DNA from 2 places in the Ensifer sp. KUDG1 genome. Region 2 is predicted to be linked to the other one. Evidence: riboswitches for the same ligand, from Rfam matches in the RefSeq annotation. Region 2 holds a riboswitch; the other holds the start of a gene.
What was found. A riboswitch is a leader RNA that binds a small molecule or an ion and turns the genes downstream of it on or off. The one in region 2 is predicted to bind FMN.

Region 1 (3,599 bases), on a different contig from region 2:
GCCCTTGGCCGAAGAGCGCTTCTCGGGATAGTGGCCGATCGCGGCGACTGCATGCTCGAAGCTGGCGCCCGCCTCATAGAGAACCTTGCCGGTCGTGTCGAAGATGGTGAAGCCACGCGCGCCGCCTTCATAGTCGCCTTCGTTGGCAACGACGATGCGGTTGTCGTCAAGCCACTTCACCGCATCGGGCTCGCGCTTGCGGCCCGGCTGCTCGTCCTTGAAGGCAATCGCGCCGTTGCGCTTGGTGTCGATGTTCTTGAGGTCGACAGTGCCGGCAGAGAAATGCGTCTTCACCGTTCCCGTCTTGCCGTCGATGATGACGATGTGGTTGTTCTCCTGCAGCGTCAGGGCGATCTCGTCCTTGCCGTTGAAGGAAACGAATTCCGGCTCCGGATCTTCACCGGCGATTTCAGCAAGACCGGTCAGCGTCACGCGCTTCAGCGAACCGCAATCGGCAACACCATCCTTCAGCGACAGGATAACGAGGTCGCCGGCCGGCATCTGCGGGATCTTGCCATCGTTCAGCTCTTCATCGCGCTCGTTTTCGATCGCAATGGCAGCTAGCGTGCGGTCCTTGTTGACGGCGATCGAATCCGGCTGGCCGCCGAGATCACAGGTCGCATCGACTTTCTTCGACGCCAGGTCGACAATCGCCAGAAGCCCCGACGGCTTGACGAAGCTCTCGCGCGTGTTGACCGCGACGAGTGCCTTTGCACCGGCGATGGTGACCGAAGTCGGCTCGCCGTCAAAGGAAACCGTGCCGGCTGCCTTGGGCGCCTTGGCATCGGTGATGTCGATCAGGCCGACGCGCTTGCCCGGGCTGTCGGAATAGACGAGCAGATTGCCGTCTTCGCTGGCCGTGATGATTTCGGCGGATGTCGGCGCCTTGCGCGCATCGCCTTGCGGCAGGTTATCGGCAACAGCAAAGGATGCAATGCGGTTGAAGACGGGCTCGGCCGCCGCAGGAAATGCTGCGGAGGCAAGAAGAACGGCCGCGAGCGCGGTCACGCGCGAAGTGATGGTCATGAAATCCCCCATGTGCGAACACTGAAAACATGGGGGTTCTGCGCGATGCCGATGACAGCCGAATGACAACGCTCGGGTTTTACACCGTTCCGGTTGCGGGAGCGGTGCGCTCGCGCCGCATCTCGTTGCGCATGATGAACAGCGAAGCGCCAAGGATCAGCACCGCGCCGACCCAAAGATACCCCGTCGGCGCGTAACCGAAGACCAGCCAGCCGGCAAAGACGTTGAGCGGCAGCTTCAGGTCGTCGAAGGGCTGCACATAGGCGGCGTCGGCAACCGTATAGGCAAGCGTCAGCAGATATTGGGCGACGACGGTGAGGATCCCGGCGAGCAGCAGGAAGCCGAGCGCTGCGCCATCGGGCACGGTGAAACCGGCCGAAAGCGCGATGGCGCCGTTGATCGGCGTCAGAAGCACGAGCAGCCAGACCGTGATCGTTTCGGGGCGCTCAAGACTGGTGAGGCTCTTGGTGATGAGCGACGAAGCCCCCCACAAAAGCGCCGACAGGATCGGCAGAAGGGCGGCCCAGCTGAAACTGTCCGACCAGGGTTCGAGAATGATCATCGCCCCGGCGAAGCCAACCGCGGTTGCCGCCCAGCGCGCCGCGCCGACACGTTCGCCGAGAAACAGGCGGGCGCCGAGGATGATGAAGAACGGCGAGGTCATGACCAGCGCGATCGCCTGCCAGATCGGCACGTGCGCTAGCCCCGAGACCCAGGCCCCGACCCCGAAGGCGGCCAGCACCACGCGCACGACGTGGCGCCAGGGATAGTCGGTGCGCATGGCCGACAGCCCCGCGCGTCGCAGAAACGGCAGCGAGAAGAGGAAGGCGAAGGCATATTGCCAGAACGCCATGGCGGTGGCCGGGAAACCGAGCTTCATCGTCAGCCATTGGGTGACGACATTGAGGCCGGCAAAGGCGATCCCGGCCAGAACCATGAAGCCGGCTCCGGCCATGGCGCGCAAGGAGGAAAAACCGAGGGAAGTCTGATTCATGTCATGCACCCTGAAAGCGGACCAAACACAAATCAGGACGCATGAGCGCACGACACGACGCCGGGCATCCCTGCCCTTCGTGCCGGCGACCATTCTCTTTCATCCGGACTATGACCGTCGGCTCCGGAGTTGCACCGGATCTGCTGACCCTCCCCCAAAAAATCGAGGAGAGGCGCTCGCGGGCTTGGGCCATCTTCGTGCGCCTTCAAGACGCCGCGCTCTCATGCCCTTACCGCCGGTGGGGACTTTCACCCCGCCCTGAGAATGGGCAAGCCCTAGAGCAAATGGCGGGTACCCGCAAGGGCTGCCCCAAAATGCGAAAGGGTCCGGCTTGCGCCGAACCCTCGAATACCTGGACTGCCGGCCTCGTGTCCGGCCGCCAAGCAAATCTCATCAGCCGTTGACGGCATCCTTCAGGCCCTTGCCGGCCGTGAACTTCGGCACGTTGCGTGCCGGGATGTCAACTTCCGCACCCGTGGACGGGTTACGACCCTTCGAGGCTTCGCGGCGCGAAACCGAGAAGTTGCCGAAGCCGACCAGGCGAATGTCGCCGCCGTTCTTCAGCTCAGCCTGGATGGTCTCGAAAACTGCATCAACTGCAGAAGATGCGTCGGTCTTGGAAAGTCCGGCCTTCTCAGCAACGGCAGACACGAGCTCATTTTTGTTCATGTTTCCACCCCTTTCAGATTGGTTCGAAACGACTGTGTTTTAAGGCGCGGCGGCTTGCGCTTCGCCCGCGTCTTGCCTTTCCCAATTGCGCCTAATCCCTTGGAATGCAAGGCTTGCAGGGCGCTTTTACAACAAAAAAGACCGGCCAATGGCCGGTCTTCCCAATTTTTCTGCAAAATGAGCGCCGCGCGAGCCGGCGGCGCCCTTTTTCGAGCACCCGTTAGTGGGCGATCGAAGAGCCTGCTTCGTCCTGCGAATCAACCGGTGCAACGGTTGCCGGCTCGTTTGCCGGGTCCCATTCGATCGGTTCCGGCATGCGCACCAGAGCGTGTTCGAGCACTTCGCCCATCCGCGAAACCGGGATGATTTCGAGCGCGTTCTTCACGTTGTCCGGGATCTCGGCGAGATCCTTGGCGTTCTCTTCCGGGATCAGCACCTTCTTGATGCCACCCCGAAGCGCTGCCAGGAGCTTCTCCTTCAGACCGCCGATCGGCAGCACGCGGCCCCGCAGCGTGATCTCGCCGGTCATGGCGACATCCTTGGAGATCGGGATACCGGTCATGATCGACACGATCGTGGTTGCCATCGCGACACCGGCCGACGGACCATCCTTCGGCGTCGCACCTTCCGGCACGTGCACGTGGATGTCACGCTTGTCGAACAGCGGCGGCTCGATTCCGAAGTCGATCGCGCGCGAGCGGACATAGGACGCCGCTGCCGAAATCGATTCCTTCATCACGTCGCGCAGGTTGCCGGTGACGGTCATGCGGCCCTTGCCGGGCATCATGACGCCTTCGATCGTCAGCAGCTCGCCGCCGACCTCGGTCCATGCGAGACCGGTGACAACACCGATCTGGTCGTCACGTTCGGCTTCGCCGTGGCGGAAGCGCGGAACGCCCAGATAGTCGTT
Region 2 (3,599 bases):
ACCAGAATTCGCTGAAGCCCAACCAGCGCAACATCGGCATGGTGTTCCAGGCCTATGCGCTGTTTCCCAACATGAACGTGCATGACAACGTCGCCTTCGGTCTGAAGATCGCAGGCACTGACAAGTCGGAGATCGACGCGAGGGTGAAGCAGATGCTCGGGCTGATCAAGCTCGAGCACCTGGCGGACCGCTTCCCCTACCAGCTCTCCGGCGGCCAGCAGCAGCGCGTTGCGCTTGCCCGCGCCATTGCGGTCAAGCCGCAGGTGCTGCTGCTCGACGAGCCGCTTTCGGCACTCGACGCCAAGATCCGCGTGTCGCTGCGCGAGGAAATCCGGCAGATCCAGCAGCAGCTCGGCATCACCACCGTCTTCGTCACCCACGACCAGGAAGAGGCGCTATCGATCTCCGATCGCATCGTGGTCATGAATGCCGGCCGCGCCGACCAGATCGGCACCCCCTTCGAGATCTACAACACACCGGCGACCCGCTTCGTCGCGTCCTTCGTCGGCACGCTCAGCATCATCGAAGGCAAGGTTGCGGACCCGGCCGCGGGCTCGGTCACCATCGGCAACCAGCAGGTGGCGCTGAAGGATCCGATCGCCGGCATGAAGGGCGGCGACAGCATCTCGCTGGCGCTGCGTCCTGAAGCGGGCTCGATCGCCGAGGGCGCCACGGGCGACACGTCGCTTGCCGGCGAGGTCGTCTCGACGAGCTTCCTCGGCTCGGTCATCCGCACGCGCCTTCGCGTCGGCGGCGACGTCATCTCCTTCGACATGTTCAACAATCCGGGTGTGGCCCCGCCGGTTTCCGGCGACAACGTCACGCTGCGCTTTGCCGCCAAGGACTTGTTGGTCATTCGCGAATAGAAAGCCCAAGCAAACCGCTCCTGACGCTGGCGCCTATGGCGCCAGCGGTCATTCCACGCCTCATTGTACGAAGCCGGAAACCGCGAGATTGCGATCATGGCCAAGGCCGAACCCAGCGCCTTCGTCCGGCATATCCAGGATGAACTCTCCGGCATCGGGCCGGTCCAGCTCGACCGCTTCTTCGGCGGCTGGGCCTATCTCCTCGCCGACAAGCGTTTTGCCGTCAGCATCAAGGATCGCCTCTACTTCCGGGTCGATCGGGCGCTGAAAGATGCGCTCGTTGCCGAGGGCTGCCAGCCCTTCAGCTACGCGAAGGGCGGAAAGACGGTGGTCGTGCATCGCTTCTACGAAGCGCCTCTGGATTGTCTCGACGACCGGGATGCACTGCTCCATTGGGCCAATCGCGCGCTTGCCGCCGAAGACGACGATCTGCGCTGATCATCGCGCATCCGCTCTCGCCCACCGGCCGAGACGGCTCAACTTCGGGGAACGAATTTGCCGTCGCTCCGTCGTACAAGCAAAAAACCTGTCGTGATTTCCGGCATTTTCGTCGCACCGTGCGTTTGACCGCGCGCGGTCGCCCTATATAGTCGCGTTGTTCTCAGGGCGGGGCGAAATTCCCCACCGGCGGTAGCGGTCGCAAGGCCGAAGCCCGCGAGCGCCTTGGAGCTCACGCTCCAGGGGTCAGCAGATCCGGTCAGATTCCGGAGCCGACGGTCACAGTCCGGATGGAAGAGAGCAAGCAGTACCGTGGGTTCCCGCGAAGGGACCTCGCGCGCATGCATGTTCGCCCGACGGGATCATTGGAAAAACGCCAAACCCTGAAAGGCTTGAGACCATGACCATTCTTTCCCACCCCACAGCCAAGATCGCGATCGTTCGTGCCCGTTGGCATGCCGATATCGTCGACCGCTGCGTCGATGCCTTTGTCGCGCAATGGACGAAGCTTGGCGGCTCGGCGGCCGATGTCGAGATCTTCGACGTGCCGGGCGCACTCGAAATCCCGCTGCATGCACAGACGCTGGCCAAGACCGGCCGCTATGCCGCGATCCTCGGCACCGCCTTCGTCGTCGACGGCGGCATCTACCGCCACGATTTCGTCGCCGGCACTGTACTCGACGGCATGATGCGCGTGCAGCTCGACACCAACGTGCCGGTGCTTTCGGCCGTGCTGACGCCGCACAATTTCCAGGAAAGCGAACCGCTGATCGCCTTCTTCCGCGAGCACTTCGTGACCAAGGGCACGGAAGCGGCCAACGCCTGCGCCCAGATCCTCGACGCCCGCGCCAAGCTGGCGCTCGTCAACGCCTGATCGGCTGCGGGCTCCGACATCAGCCGGCCTGACGGCGCCGCAATGGCGGCTGCCCCTCATCCGCACGGTGAGGGCTTGCCCCTCATCCGGCTGCCGCCACCTTCTCCCCGCACGCGGGGAGAAGGACACGCGCGGCGCTCGTGTCGCCTAAACTCACCCTTCACCTTCGAGGACGAGGTCCGCCCGGACTGAGAAGCACGGGTTGGCTATGGAGCTCGTCCCCTCTCCCCGCCTGCGGGGAGAGGGCTAGGGTGAGGGGCAGCCACGCCCTACCAACCCCTCCTGAATCAATTCGTGAAGCGCCTGAATCGGTTCGTCAGCGTTAAAGGACAAGCCGCTGTTTCGACTCGCAAAATCAATGCGCCGCATCACCCTTGTGCAGGCTGCGCTCCAGAGCCGCCATGCGGTGGCGATGCCCCGCCACCTCGTAGCCGACGATGGTGACGACCGGTGCCAGCATCAGGATGATCAGGCACTTGGCCATGTCGAGCCCGGCGATCGCCGCAACCACGGACGCTGCCAGCACCAGCGCTGTGCCAGCGAGCAGCCAGAGATGCAGGCGGTCCACCTGCTGCATGAGATAGGCGTACATCGCGTAGAGCAGCCCGATGTAGCACGCGACGGGCACCGCCACCGTCAGCACCGTCGCGACCGAACCGATATGCGCCTTGTGCTCGATGTAATAGGCCGCCACATGCAGGCCGGCGCCGGTCGCAACGATCGAGGCGAAGATCGGCATGTGGCCGTAGCCCCAGACGAAGGCCCGCTTGAGACGGTAGTGGTGCAGGATCTCCGCACTCGGCAGCAGGAAATAGATCCACCACATCCCGAAGGTGAGCCCCGTGCCGGCGAGGCAGACGAGCGCGACATTGAGGTCCCAGCCCTGCCCCTCGACCACGGCCGAGATCGAGGCGACCGTGCCGACGACCCCTTCCCCAAGGGCGATGATGGCAAGAAGCCCGTAGCGCTCGGCGATGTGGTGCGCATGCCAGGGCGTGCCGCCGTCCCGCGTCTCGGCGAAATAGGGGCCGAGCATCTCGATCGCCGTGAGCCCGACGACCATGGCGAAGGTCACCAGCAGCGAGAAGTCGACGAAGATCAGCACGACCCAGCCGATCTGGGCGACGCTGATCGCTTTCACATAGGTGAGGCAGGCATTGCGCCGTGCCGGGTCCTGGCGGCTCGCGCGCAGCCATTGGAAGAGCATCGCCACCCGCATGACGACGTAGCCGAGCACCATAATGCCGTTGTCGAGATGCTCACCCTTGTCGATCGACTCGAACATCGGCGGCAGGCCGATCGCAAGGATCAGCACGCCGACCATCTGCACCATGGTAACGGCGCGGAAAATCCAGTCGTCCGTGTCATAAGCGGAGGCAAACCAGCTGAAATTGATCCAGGCCCAGCAGATCGAGAAGGTC

Region 1: it holds a riboswitch for FMN, as region 2 does, so the genes downstream of both, M2267_RS14775 (DMT family transporter) here and M2267_RS05900 (6,7-dimethyl-8-ribityllumazine synthase) in region 2, are expected to answer to the same signal.

What each region holds. Positions count from the first base shown of each region.
Region 1 covers NZ_JBNDIG010000005.1:93,934-97,532, forward strand. The annotation lists gene M2267_RS14770 (esterase-like activity of phytase family protein) at 1-1,038, opposite strand, end outside; gene M2267_RS14775 (DMT family transporter) at 1,106-2,020, opposite strand; FMN riboswitch at 2,108-2,290, opposite strand; gene hupB (DNA-binding protein HupB) at 2,414-2,689, opposite strand; gene lon (endopeptidase La) at 2,910-3,599, opposite strand, start outside.
Region 2 covers NZ_JBNDIG010000002.1:94,872-98,470, reverse strand. The annotation lists gene M2267_RS05910 (ABC transporter ATP-binding protein) at 1-866, shown strand, start outside; gene M2267_RS05905 (TfoX/Sxy family protein) at 963-1,304, shown strand; FMN riboswitch at 1,460-1,610, shown strand; gene M2267_RS05900 (6,7-dimethyl-8-ribityllumazine synthase) at 1,705-2,178, shown strand; gene M2267_RS05895 (low temperature requirement protein A) at 2,534-3,599, opposite strand, start outside.